Regions from separate parts of the Vreelandella sp. F11 genome, predicted to be linked through region 2. Evidence: predicted binding sites of a transcription regulator. Region 2 holds the regulator's gene; the other holds the start of a gene.
What was found. The regulator FliA, encoded in region 2, starts transcription of late flagellar genes. The targets are predictions, from matches to a motif close to CTAAAGTTNNNNNNNNNNCNGCCGATA.

Region 1: the regulator FliA is predicted to act here: its motif matches at 4,684-4,710, upstream of fliD (flagellar filament capping protein FliD).

The regions. Positions count from the first base shown of each region.
Region 1 is NZ_CP170448.1:3,935,126-3,942,179, forward strand. It holds gene ACFIOZ_RS18030 (glycosyltransferase) at 1-763, opposite strand, end outside; gene ACFIOZ_RS18035 (flagellin) at 1,051-1,932, opposite strand; gene ACFIOZ_RS18040 (flagellin) at 2,212-3,114, opposite strand; gene fliD (flagellar filament capping protein FliD) at 3,287-4,639, opposite strand; gene fliD (flagellar filament capping protein FliD) at 4,814-6,340, opposite strand; gene ACFIOZ_RS18055 (UDP-glucose dehydrogenase family protein) at 6,401-7,054, opposite strand, start outside.
Region 2 is NZ_CP170448.1:141,144-148,197, reverse strand. It holds gene ACFIOZ_RS00690 (hypothetical protein) at 1-191, shown strand, start outside; gene ACFIOZ_RS00685 (diguanylate cyclase) at 202-2,208, opposite strand; gene ACFIOZ_RS00680 (OmpA/MotB family protein) at 2,232-2,906, opposite strand; gene ACFIOZ_RS00675 (motility protein A) at 2,913-3,734, opposite strand; gene ACFIOZ_RS00670 (RNA polymerase sigma factor FliA) at 3,778-4,479, opposite strand; gene ACFIOZ_RS00665 (flagellar protein FlhE) at 4,506-4,934, opposite strand; gene ACFIOZ_RS00660 (hypothetical protein) at 4,960-5,526, opposite strand; gene flhF (flagellar biosynthesis protein FlhF) at 5,523-7,054, opposite strand, start outside.

The DNA.
Region 1 (7,054 bases), 1.0 Mb from region 2:
CGGCGGGCCAGTCTGCACGGGCTTCTACCACTTCAAGCTCAATATCAGGCCTTTCGCGCTCCAGCTTTTCCGCTAACTGTACAAATACGCTAGCCCCCTTTTGCCAGCTGGGGTTAACAAACAGCAATCGATTTCGCTCATGATGATCGGCGACAAAGTTTTCAGGGGCGATGAACTTGCCCACAGGCTTGGCGACATAGCCTACCGTTTGACGGTACATATCTGCCGTGGCCTGACTATCGGTAAGAATCAAATCGATGTCACGGCACCAATTTGATGCTTTATAGTTGCCATTGGCGAGATAGAAAGCGACTGGGATCCCCCGGTCACGCGCTTCAGCGGCAATTAACATATCCAGCGTTTGGCCACCGTAATACCAGACAATGTCTGGCTTAAATGCATCCAGCATATAGAGGTACTGGCTGTACCAGAGCCCTTCTTCATGCGCTGTAAAATGGTTGCGGTTGTGACTATAGCTAACCACCAATTGATGGTTCAGCGGGCCATCTTCGGCTTCAATCAATTGATGGAGGTTCGCATTAAGGTTTGGATATTGCTCCTTGAGCCGCCCCATTCCTTTAGGGTTATCAAAAACAGTTGCCCCCAACACCTGAATCTCATAGCCGCGGGCCGAAAGCTGTAACAGCATTTGGCGCACGGTCATACTGGCACCGCTGGAGGTATCCAATAAACAAGAAGGATTAGCCCAAAGCAGGCGAGGTTTGCGTTTTTGAGTAGCAGGGGTAGAGGAGGTCTTGACCATGAAGCGGCTCACAGAGAAAAATGGCAATTTACTTAGTTTACCGTGCTCGTCCAGTCACCAAAGGCACGAATGCGCCTCTATTTGCGTATGTGTTCACACGATCAGTGCCGCGCAGAGGTTAGAGTAAGCCATAAATTGAGATTTTACTTATAAGGAACTCTCGACTACTAAATCCAAAGCGGGCGCCAGAATCAGAGCATCGCCGAAATTATCAGACTCCCACGCAAGAAAACGGGGCCCGATTGGGCCCCGTCGTTACTTTCTGTTGTGCATTGCTAGCTAAACGATTAGCCCAGCAGAGAAAGTACAGACTGCGGCGTCTGGTTCGCCTGTGCCAGCATGGAAGTACCGGCTTGCTGAAGAATGTTAGCACGTGTCATGTTAGACACTTCAACAGCGTAATCAGCGTCTTCGATACGTGAGCGGGCTTCCGAGAGATTGGTAGACGTCGTCGCCAGGTTATCGATTACAGAGTCGAAACGGTTAAGGGTAGCACCCAAGGTAGCGCGGTTGGTATCCAGAGTCTCGGTAGCAGTATCAACAGCATCAACTAGAGATTGGAAATCGGTATGCGCTGCGCTGCCGCCACTGGATAGAGTGAACTCCATTCCATTAGCACCAGCCGCAATCACACCACCGCTGGCGTCGTCTAATTCAAGCCCAGTCACACTTGCATCAAGCGTAGTGACGGTAATAACGTCTTCAGCTTCGGTATTAGAGCCAACCTGGATGCTCAGCGAACCACCACCGCTGACGTTCAGGAGGTTAGTGCCGTTAAAGTTATTGCTGCCAGCTACGCGATCGATTTCAGCCAGACGCTCGTTGATCTCGGTAACGATCGCATCACGATCTTCTGCGGCGTTGGTGTCGTTGGCGCCCTGTACCGCTAGCTCACGGATACGCTGAAGGTTGTCGTTGATTTGGTCAAGACCGCCTTCCATAGTCTGAACCAGGGAGATACCGTCGCTAGCATTACGGCTAGCTTGATCCATACCGCGGATCTGAGCCGTCATTTTGTTGGCGATGGCTTGACCAGCAGCATCGTCAGAAGCGCTGTTAATACGCAGGCCAGAAGATAGACGCTCTTGCGCCTTGGCCAGCATTGACTGTGAATTGGACAGGTTGTTCTGGCCGATCAGGGCAGTAATGTTAGTGTTGATTACAGACATGTTAGTGCTCCTCGAAATTTAACTGGCCTTATGGCCTGCTTAGCGGCGCTTGCGTCGCCGTTATTATAAGTAACGGCAGCCCCGCCCACTTCTTTAGGAAAAAACCGCTCTTTTTATGTAAATTACTGTAACTTCCTTAATTACTTTTCTGCACACTCTTGAATGTAATGAAACCGCTCCCAACATTTTGCTTCATATACATGTACAACCTTCCCAAATAAAAACGGGGCCTATTGGCCCCGTCGTTACTTTCTGTTGTGCACATCACTAGCTAAACGATTAGCCCAGCAGAGACAATACAGACTGCGGCGTCTGGTTCGCCTGTGCCAGCATGGAAGTACCGGCCTGCTGAAGAATGTTAGCACGTGTCATGTTAGACACTTCAACTGCGTAATCAGCGTCTTCGATACGTGAGCGGGCTTCAGAAAGATTGGTAGACGTCGTCGCCAGGTTATCAATTACTGAGTCAAAGCGGTTGAGCGTAGCACCCAAGGTAGCACGGTTGGTATCCAGGGTTTCAGTAGCTGTATCAACGGCATCAACTAACGCCTGAAAATCAGTATGGGCCTGAGTAGCAGCACCACCACCACTGGTACCTGTGAGCTCAAAAGTTGATGGGGTAGTACCAGCCGCTGCGGTTATAACACCACCGCTAGCACCATCTAACGCCAAACCTTCAACCGTTGCATCAAGGGTGGTAACAGTAATAACGTCTTCAGCTTCAGTATTTGAACCAACCTGAATACTAAGAGAACCACCACCACTAACGTTCAGCAGGTTAGTGCCGTTAAAGTTGTTGCTGCCAGCTACGCGATCGATTTCAGCAAGACGCTCGTTGATCTCGGTAACAATCGCATCGCGATCTTCTGCGGCGTTGGTGTCGTTGGCACCCTGTACCGCTAGCTCACGGATACGCTGCAGGTTGTCGTTGATTTGGTCAAGACCGCCTTCCATGGTCTGAACCAGAGAGATGCCGTCGCTAGCATTACGGCTAGCTTGATCCATACCGCGAATCTGAGCAGTCATTTTGTTGGCGATGGCTTGACCAGCAGCATCGTCAGAAGCACTGTTAATGCGCAGACCAGAAGACAAGCGCTCTTGCGCTTTGGCCAGCATTGACTGTGAGTTGGACAGGTTATTCTGGCCGATCAGGGCAGTAATGTTAGTGTTGATTACAGACATGTTAGTGTTCCTCGAAATTTAACTGGCCTTTTGGCCTGCTTAGCGGCGCTTGCGTCGCCGTTATTATAAATAACGGCAGCCCCGCCCATTTCTTTAGAAAAGATTACTCTTTTTTCTGTAAATTACTGTAGCTTTTTCAACTATTGCCCCAACTGCCTTACCGACTACGTTCTTAATTACTTTTCTGCATGTTACCCAGCATACTGAACTGCTGAGAGAGGTAGCTACTCATGGAGTTCATCTGAGCTATCAAGCCATCCAATTGCCCAAACTGCTTACGGTAACGCTCGGTGCTTCGCTCGATACTTGCCTCCATACGCAGCTTGCGTACATCCAGACTATCAACCCGCTGTTCAGCGCTAGTCACCGAGCTCTGAATAATGCCATCTTCAGCAGTGATGGCTACAAGCGTTGCATTTAGCCGCCCTGCAAAGCCGCCCTCTTTGGTGTCACCTGCAAAAAAGGTAGCTAGGCCCTCAGGGTTGTTGGCGACTGCATCGTCCAACTTATCTTCATCGACCTTAAGTCGACCCTTCTCATCAATGGCAATACCCAGTTGAGAAAGGCGTGTAATATCGCCTGTGCCGAGGTTGTCTGTAATATCCCGACGTAGGCGGTCTTCAATGGTTCGAACGGTGCGGTCACCCACCAGCTCGCCTGATGTTTCGCCTTCGCCGTTATAGGCAGTCATTCGACCAACGGTGGACTTCATTTCGTTGTAGTTTTTAACGAAGTCATTAATTGCTTCTTTCAGCGAAGCCTCATCACGCTCAATTACAAGCGTAACGGGATCACCAGATGCCGCCGTGAGGTCAAGCGTTACGCCTTGAATTGCCTCTTCAACGCGGTTGGTTTTACTGGTGATAGCAATACCATTAACGTTCAGCTCAGCGTCCTGGCCTGAACGCTGGGTAGCTGCATCCATGGTCAGCGATGCCAAGCCTGAGAAGCCCTCCAGTGACGCATCTTGGCCTGTCTCTTTTGAACTCAGCGCTAAACGGTATCCAGTGCCGTCATTAACGATAGAAGCAGTGACGCCAGACTCTTTGTCCGCGTTAATTTGGTCACGAACATCCGCCAACGTACTGCCTGCTGCGATATCAACGGTGGCACTGGTTTGCGTTGTGCCAGCACCGAAGTTAAGCGTCAGCGTCGTATCGGTTGCGGTTAGCTCTTGATCTAGCGCCACACTGTTGGAAGCAGCGCTGCCTGAGCGGGCCAGTTGGGTAACGGTTACTTCATAGCGTCCTGCATTAGCGGTTTCACCTGCGGTAGCCAACACGCCATCGCCCGTCACGGTACTTTTTTGCTGCTTAAACGTAGAAGCATCATTAAGCTTAGCGATGGAGGTTTGCACGCGATCCATTGCTGATTCAAGGCGCCCATAAGCTGAAATTTTGGTTTTCTGAGCACTTTGCTGCTGTAAAATGGGGACAAGCTTTTGCTTTTCGGCCGCTTTAAGCTGTTCAACCAAACCATTCAAATCCAGCCCAGAGCCCACACCAAGTGCAGTTATCGAAGCCATGACTCAGTTCCTTATAAGTAGTAGATAAAGGTATCTAGATAGTTTATCGGCTGCGGAGGAACAAACTTTAGAGGTAGCGCCTTTTTTAATCTGTTTTTAAGGCATTGCAAAAAAAATGCCCAGCACGTTGTGCTGAGCATTTTTGTAAGCCATTATTTTAGCAAGCTTATCTGCTTAATTTTGGTTTTGCTGCCCCAGTACTGCAAACTGCTGGGTCAAATAGGCGCTAGTTTGATTCATTTGCGCGACCATACCGTCCATTGCTTGAAACTGCGTGCGATAACGCTCAACGGTTTGTTCGATACGGTTTTCAGTGCTCGCAAAACGGTCTTCTAATGAACTAACACGGCTTTCAGATGAGCTAACGGCGCTTTCAAGCCGACCACCTGTACCCACAAGGCCCTCAAGCGCTGAAGCTATTTGGCCTGCCATACCACCCTCCTCGCTATTGCCAGCAAAGAAACTGGCTAACTGGTCTGGCTGAGTAGCAACAATGTTATTTAACTTATCTTCATCAATCTCCAGCTTGCCATCCACTTGAAGTGAAATACCAATATCGGATAACACGTTAAAGCCATCTCCGCCTACAACCGCACTGATTGTTTGGCGAATCTCTCTTTCAACCGCGCGAGTGGTTGCATCGGCATTCAATCCTGCCGCCTGACCCGTCTCTGGGTCAAAGGCTGTCAAAGTCGTGATGGTCTCTTTGAGCGTGTTGAAATCATCAACAAAAGCGGTGACCTGTTCGCGAATAGCTTCGTCATCCTGCTCCACGGTTACAGTGCTCGTCGTGCCAGCCTCAGCAAGATTCAAGGTAACGCCCTGAATTGCACCTTCCACTTGATTGGTGGGGCTAACGATATCGATTCCATTGACGTTAAACGCCGCATCCTGGCCTGCTTGAACCACTTGTGCATCGGAGGTTGCGACACCAGCGGCTAGAATGTCAGAAAAATTAGTGCTTTCAATGCTCGCGTCTGCGCCGGTATCAGTGGCATTAACGGAAAGCCTATAACCTTCGCCATCATTGATAATTGAGGCGTTTAAGCGGCCATCGCTCTGCTCATTAATGGCGTCACGCATATCTTCAAGAGAGCTGCCGTCGGGGATAGTAATCGTGGTCAGGTTGCCATCAGCGATAGTAAAATCTAAAGACTGTTCGCCCGTCACTATACTTTCCACTGCTGTTTCGAGGCGCTCCGTCACCAAGCTACTGGCGGTAGCTAACTGATTGACCTCGACTTCGTACTGGCCTGGCTGAGCCTCATTACTGCTAACAGCACCAACGGCGCTGCCCTCGACATTGGTTGTCAAGCTTTCGAATGACGAACCATCGTTGAGGGCCTCAGCAGAGCTTTGAAACTGCTCAAGCGCACTTTTAAGCTGACCATAGGCGGATATCTGCGTTTGCTCAGACTTAATCTGCTGCGCAATGGGCTCAAGCTTCGCTTGTTCTGCCGTTTTTAATTGCTCCAGCAAGCCGTTAAGATCCAAGCCAGAACCGATGCCTAGTGATGTAATAGCAGCCATAAACCAAAGCCTTTTTTGAATACATGTAGCTACGCTTGCTGCCTTCAGTAACCGCCTTTGCTGCGCAGCCCTGCGTAACACTGTTTTTAATACAACTACCTCAAAACCTCGGCGAGGTGAAGAATAACTTAAATATTCTCCTCTTTTTTTCGTATTAAGACGTAATTCCAAGTAACTTTTAGTAATACAAACAAAAATTAATCAGTAAAATCGCGATGATAGGTACATCTCTTAATCGCTCTTTCGCCCCACCCCTATGTACCGCAAACCCGCTTCTTCAACCGCACTTGGCGTGTACAAATTACGCCCATCGATGACGACTTTTTCAGCCAGTTGATCGGCTAACCACGTGAAATCGACACTGCGAAACTCTTTCCATTCGGTGCAGATCACTAGGGCATCTGCGCCTTTGACTGCCTGGATCCGGTCGCCTGCCAGCATTAGGTCATCCCGTTCGCCATAAATGCGCCGACACTCCGCTATTGCCTCAGGGTCAAACGCCTGCACCTTGGCACCTGCTTGCCAGAGCGCTTCCATTAACGTGCGGCTAGGGGCTTCACGCATATCATCCGTGTTGGGTTTAAAGGCCAAGCCCCACACAGCGATGGTCTTACCACTTAGATTGCCTAAGTAATCTTGCAATTTTGTGAACAACGTTTGCTTTTGGCGTAAATTCACTGACTCGACGGCGCTGAGCAGTTCCGGCGTATAGCCTAGCTGACGCGCAGCACGCTCTAGCGCCTGGACATCTTTGGGAAAACAGGAACCGCCGTAACCACAGCCTGGGTAGATAAAGTGGTAACCAATACGGGGGTCGCTGCCAATACCACGCCGTACGTCCTCCACATCCACTTCAAGCCGTTCCGCAAGGTTGGCGATCTCGTT
Region 2 (7,054 bases):
ATGGTTTTTATGCCCACTTTTACCTCAGCGATATGCAATCCCTGATAGCGGATATGCGCCAAGGTGAGCAACTGTTTCTTGGCTTTGACCAGGAAGAGCGTGACCCCTGGTATATGACGTTTAGTCTCCAGGGCGCCGACGCGGCGATCAACCGGATGCTCAGCCAGTGTGGAGGTAGCGGGGCTCACTAGGGTGCGAGCCTTAGAGCGCCGTAGCAGGCTCTAGCGCCACCTCAACGCGATTGCGCCCACCATGCTTAGCGCGATACATGGCATCGTCGGCCCGGGCGATAATCGTTTTACAGCTGTCACCCGGCTCCCAAACGGCGACACCGATGCTCACTGTAATCGCTTGCTCAAGCCCCGCTATACGTAGCTCTGCTACTAGCGAGCGCAGCCGCTCGGCCAGGCCAATGGCGGCGCCAACCTCGGAATGGGTTGCCAGCACAATAAACTCTTCACCTCCCCAGCGGCCAAGATGGTCGCAGCCACGCAGCGAGCTTTCCACTAAGCGCGCCAGAGCCACCAGCACATCGTCCCCCACGCTATGGCCATGGACATCGTTGATCTGCTTAAAGTTATCCACATCGAACAACAGCAGGGCAAAGGCAGCGGCGTAACGCTTGGCAGCGACCAGCTCTGCATTGATCGCCTCTTCAATGCGGTAACGGTTCCACACCTTGGTGAGCGGATCAAAGTGGGCTAATTGCTCAAGACGCTGGTTGGCCTCGGCAAGGGCTTTGCGCTCGCGTTCTAGGTGCATATTCAATGAGCTAATTTCATAGGCCGAAATTGCCAGCGTCAGGTCTTCACCCAAGTCTACCGCCGCTAAGCGCTCTACCCTCAACCACGCTTCACTTTTGCCGACGACCTCTTCCGACCAAGCGGTCGACGGGGCTAATATCACAGCTGGTTTAGGGCTGATAGTCGGCTGCATCGCCCAATAGAGTGTTTCCACCTGCTCAGGGCGGAAAAAAATCAGCCAGGCACGCTGGGTTGAACTCATCGGTAGCGGCACCGCTAGGGCTCCGCACTGTTCGGGCATGGCTAGCGAAGCAGTTAACGGCTCTTTGGCGATTTCGCGTGTACACCAAGGGCCGCTATGCACGTGAGCTCTTTCCAGGCGCAGTACAAACTGACTCATCGCTTCTGGGGGCGGCGTCACACCCGCTTGATAAGCGCCACCATTCACCCATAGCACTACGCCATGGGCGCGAAACAGCTTCATCCAGATAGCCGCCTGCGCATGGAGTAACTGCTGGGGACTTTGTGGCTCGCTGCGCGCCCGTGCGCTGAGCACCAGACTATCCTGCACACGCTGAAGGTAGCGGGCTTCTTGACGCGCCCGTAGCAACAGCATGCGCTGGGTGGCCATTTGCACAAGCGTGCGAACAGCATCACGCACGGGGGGCTCAACCGAATGCGGCGCAGGCGAGTGGCAAAACACCAGCCCCCATAAGCCGGTATCCCCCTGAATGGCTAAACTGAATGAGCCTCGCACGCCCAGACAGCTTAAATAGCGCTGCCGCTCTGGTGCAGGTGCGCGTAAAAGACTACCGTCAAGGCTCGCTCCCGGAACGGCGGGAATCAACGTTTCAGGAGGAGCTTTAACGTCTTCAATTAACCGTACAGGGTAGTGTTGGTAACTTTTGCGCAAGGCGACAGGGAAGTCGCTGGCAGGAAAGCGCTGACCTAACAGCGAGGGCAGCCGTTTTCCCAACGCTTCTGCGACCATCAAACCATTCCAATCGCTATCGAAATGGCACACGGTGACACGATCATGACCGGTGAGCTGTTGAACAGCGTTAACCAGGCAGTCGAGGAGTTCTTGCTGATGCGTCGCTTCAACCAAATGCCTCAGCCGCTCAGTCACCGTACCCAGCAGACGACGCTTTCTACTGGGGTTGAGTGGCTCAATCTCGACGATGACCTGCTCACCCGCTCGATAAGCGTGGATTTGAAAACGTGCGTGTTGGTGCTTGGAACGAATAAACATTAAAGGGCCAGGGAGCCGCTGCTGCCCCTGCAGTTCACGACGCACCCGCTGACTTAGCCGTTTCCCCAATACGCAGGCAAGCGTAAGCTGCCCATGTTCAGGGCGCTCAAAACCAATTAAGCGGGTTAAGTTAGTACTAGTCGCTTGGATGCGGCGACAATCGGCATCGACGACCAGTAGGGCTCCAAACGACTGCAATCGCGGGTGGTGCATGGACACAAACGTGGCCTCTAAATCTATTCACCCTCGACCTGCTGCCTTAGCAACAGCTCTACGCGACGGTTGGCAGCTCGGCCCTCCGCCGTTGCGTTTGGTTCCATGGGTTGGGTGTCGGCATAACCGACGGCCCGCATACGAGAGATATTGAACCCTTGGCGCTCTAAATGCCTCACCACAGCAATAGCACGCGCTGATGAGAGCTCCCAATTAGAGGGGAAGCGGGCCGTTGAAATAGGCACGCTGTCGGTGTGGCCTTCCACCGAAATTTGGCCGTCAAAACGGGTCAGCACATCGATAAGGCTTTCTATCACATCTTGCCCACGGGACGTCAGTACCGCTTGGCCGCTGGGAAATAAAAGGCTGGTATCAATGCGAAGCGTGACCCCTTCGCGTCCTTGGGAGACGCTGACACCAGGGATATCGAGCCCGTCAAACTGGGGTTGAACCCCTGAATGGTGGGGCTGAATACCGGTGGCCAGAGACGCCAGAGGCAGTGATGATACAGCGCTGGCTGAACGCATGAAAGCAGTATCAGCCGCTTCACCGCCGCCCGGCGGCGTCAGGGAAAGCAGTAGCACAAAAAGCGTGATTAGCAGCGTCAGCACATCTAAATAGCTGGTTAGCCAACCATCATCGCCATCGCCTGGCGATGGCGTCATTTCCAGTGCATGGCGTGTATCACGGTCAAGCATCTGGCCTTACCCCTTCGCCGCCGAACTAACCGACGAATCAGGCCTTGGTTTGACGCTGTTATCACGAATCTCATCGTGGTAATTAGCCACAAAGGAGTTGAGAGTCTCTTCAATAAATGACGGTAGGCGGCGCTTGGTAATCAGCGAAATACCCTCCAGTACCATGTTCATGGTAATCAGCCGCTCTTCGGTGCGGCGCTCTAGCTTCACCGCTATCGGCTTAAACACCAAGTTGGCAAGTAAAATGCCGTAGAAGGTGGTGAGCAGCGCCACTGCCATGCGCGGGCCAATGACCTGTAAGTCGCCAGCGTCCATGACCTCCAGCATGTTGACCAGCCCCACCAGGGTGCCGATCATGCCAAAGGCAGGTGCATAGGTTGCCATGGTACGGAATATTTGTGCTTCAGCATGCTCACGCGCTTTAAGGCGGGCAATCCGCCAGCGCAGCATGTCAAAAATTTCATCCTCTTTGGTGTTGGCAATCACCAGTTGGATCCCGGTACGTAAAAACGGATTGCGGGTATGCTCCAGCTCGCGCTCGACCGCACGTACATCGCCTTTAAACCACAACCGGGACATATCGACCAACTCGCGGATATCGTCTCGCATGTAGGTGTTTTCACGCCGGAATACCAAGCCCACTAGCCGTACGACGCGGAGCACCTCTTTTAATGGGTAGCTAATAAAGGTCGCCGCTAGGGTACCGGTCACCACGATGGCAAGCCCCGGAAAATTAATAAAGCTTTCAGGGGACTCTGCAGTGAAAAACAGCACGCTCACCAACAGCAGTATGCTGGCAAATATGCCTATCAACGTCGAAGGGTTCATCCACGGCTCCTTGCCGGTCACAAGTGAGTAAAAAACGTTGGCGTTATACCGAGTCGTGTAAACGCGCGCGTAAACGACTCACGGCTTGGCTGTGCAGTTGTGAAACACGTGACTCCGTCACCCCCAGCACAGCGCCTACCTCCTTGAGGTTGAGTTCTTCTTGGTAGTACAGCGCCATGAGCAGCTTTTCACGCTCGGGAAGCGCTTCAATCGCGTCAATCAGCGTTTGCCGCTGCTGACCGTCAAGCAGTTGCTCGAACGGTGAATTGCCCAGTTCATTACTGACAGGCTCTCCGCCGTCGGCCACTAGCTCTTCAAACGGCAGCAGTTGTCCGCTGTTAGTGTCATTGAGAAGCTGCTGGTACTCACTCAGCGGCATATCAAGGTGCTGAGCAATTTCGTTCTCTTCCGGGGCTCGCCCTAACAGCTGCTCTAATTGGCGAACGGCGCTGTCCACCGCACGCGCTGAACGGCGTACGCTGCGGGGCAGCCAGTCGCGTGTACGTAACTCATCCATCATGGCGCCGCGAATACGCTGACTTGCAAAGGTCGCGAACGTCGCGCCCTGGGTAGCATCGAAACGGCCCAGCGCCTCAAGCAGCCCCACCATTCCGGCCTGAATAAGGTCATCGAGCTCAATACTCGCCGGCAATCGAACCTGTAGTGTTAAGGCCTGACGTCGCACCAGTGGCATGTATTGCGTTAACAGCTCATTTTGTTTAATCCTGCCCTGTGCTGTGTACATATTCTCGCCTCGCGGCTAATCAGCCTTCACTGATAGTTCACAATCAATTGCAACCCTTGCACCCGAACAGGCCGCTGGCCTGGGTGCAAGGCGAAGCGAAAATGCAGTGGCCCATCGGCGGCCCGCCCCTCAAGGGCAGTGGTAGAACCCCGCATACCGGTTAATGCAACGCACTGATCCGGATGGCACAGCCAAGCACTTAATAGCGCACCGGGAGGATGCTGAAACTGCCACTGTATGCGCCCAAGCTGGCCTGGCCGAAGGTTTCCGACGGCGGGCGGAGAAGCGGTTTTACTGCTGCTTGCCCGATCACTCATTGCCACCATCAACCCTGGTATCTGGCTGCTCCAGCTACCGGGTGCCGCTTGGGCACTCCCTGTTAATCCTGCGAGTAGACACCCCACCACCAGTATTAAGATCAGTGGCAGTCTCACTCTTAATAGCCAGCTTAGCATGCTTAGTCTCCTTGGCAGAGTGTGCTCATCGTGCAAGTACCAGTAACTCCATATTTAAGTAGTAGTCAGCGGCTTCACGCAAGTTATTGAGCAGTCCTTGACGCGGCAGGTGCGGCTCATGGAGCGCCAGTAAACGACGCGGCCCGCCACGCTCATGGAGCTGTCGCAAGGTACGGAACATGACTGCGAAGGTATCGGCATCACTACTGATCCATAGCGCCCAACGGCTGTATTGCTCACGAAGCTGAGCAAGGTCGGTCGTTTCCGCCACGACGATACGGATGTCCCAATCATCAGGGCTCCCGGCCCAGCTGCGACCTAGCGCAGACCACTGCTCCAGACGTGCTTTGACCTTACTCACCTGAGCGGCGCCGCTACCGGGTAGCCCAACCACTATAAGCGGAATTTTGGGTCTGGGCGGCACCACTGTCTGCGGCTCTTCCACCGCCGCTAGCGTAGGTGTTAATAGGGGCGAAGTATCTTCGGGTACAGGCTCGGCTGCCGCCACATCAACAGCACCCTCCGCCTGCTGCTGTTGGCGCTGCAAGTTTGCCCACTTGCGCAGTCCCGAGGCTTGATCTTGTTCGCTCACGCCACACCCTCTCGACTCACACTGCCCATTTGACGAATCGCATCTCGCGCCATAAAGGCATAGATCAGGGCATCGAGCATGCCGGTATCGCGGCGACGGCGACTACTGCCTAATAGGTTGAGTAGATCCCCACGCAGCGTCTGCGCCTCCTCATCATCGGCAATATCGAGATGTCCGGCGACGGACGCTGCACCGCTGGCCATTAACAGGCGAACTTCCGCATTTAGGTCACCGCTATCAGCCTCTTTTAGCTGCTGCCACGCGCGTCGGGTCAAGGCGGCCAAGCCTTCGCTTTGCAGCTGGGTTAACAGCAGTGAGAGCACCTCGGCTCCTAACCGAGCCGGTGTAAGCCAGTAGCGGCGCACCACCACTTTGGCGCTTTCCGGATCGCGAACCTCCCCGTACCAGGCGAGCAGCGCAGTGCCGCTGGCGTCCTCAACTTCGGCGTAAGCAGTCCACAGTTGCACCGATTGGCCGCGAAACCGTACGCCCACATGGTGGGTGAGTACACTGTCATTAAACAGCTGACGAATCGTCTGGCGCTCGTGGTGAAAGAGTACCCGATGACTGGGGGCTACTTGGCTGACCCAGGTCAAATGCTCGGCTTCTAGCCACGCGAGCGCATCCGGCTCGGGAAAACGCGGTAGCAAGTGCACCGCGACACCGCTTGATGAAGAGAGCGCAGCCAAGCGCGGCTGCCACCCCGCAGCGTGGCGATGCTGCAGCCAGGGTAGCGCTAACCAGGTACCCTCTGTGTCCAGCCCAATGTCAGGCATTGCCCAATCACAGCCGCGCTCATTACGCCGCGGAGACCATGCCATGCCTAACGTGGTATCCGTCTCTGGGTAACCGGCGAGCAGCGCGTCCAAGCGCGTCTCCTGCACTCGGCTAGGTAGCGAGGCTAAGTCCCAAACCTCCTCTAATGCCGCAAACCCAGTGACCCGTTGGCGCAGCCTCGCCAGTAGCGATGACAAACGGCGCCCTTGGCCCAGCACATCCCGCGACCAGCGCGGCATCCCCATCGAGGCATCAGCACTTTGTGCCCGTTCACGCTGCGGCGTTGCCGTGCTAAGCGCTTGGTCGACTAAAGCACCGGGAGCGGCGATGGCCATATCTTCGGGCACCTGCTGACCATTGGAACCAAACAGCACACGCATGCCGTGACGCATAATAATGTCTAACACCGGCGCCAGCCGCCCTGCCTCATCCTGCTTGGTAATAATACAGTCATCTAGCTCTGCGCCCGCGGCGCGTGCGGCCTGGCGGTAGCGCAGCACAACTTCTTCGAGGGTTTCCGGTTGGCTGGCGGCATTCAGCAGCAATACCAAACGCACTCGAGAGCGTCCGCCCTGAAGGTGGGCAATCTGTTCGATCACTCGCTGGTCACGCTGACTCATACCCACGGTATCGATAATCACCCACTGCTTACCCTGCAGGCGGCCCAGCAAATCGTCGATGGGTTGCTCCGCATCGAGTGCGTACATCGGGGTGTCCAACAGGCGCGCGTAGATGCGTAGCTGCTCATGGG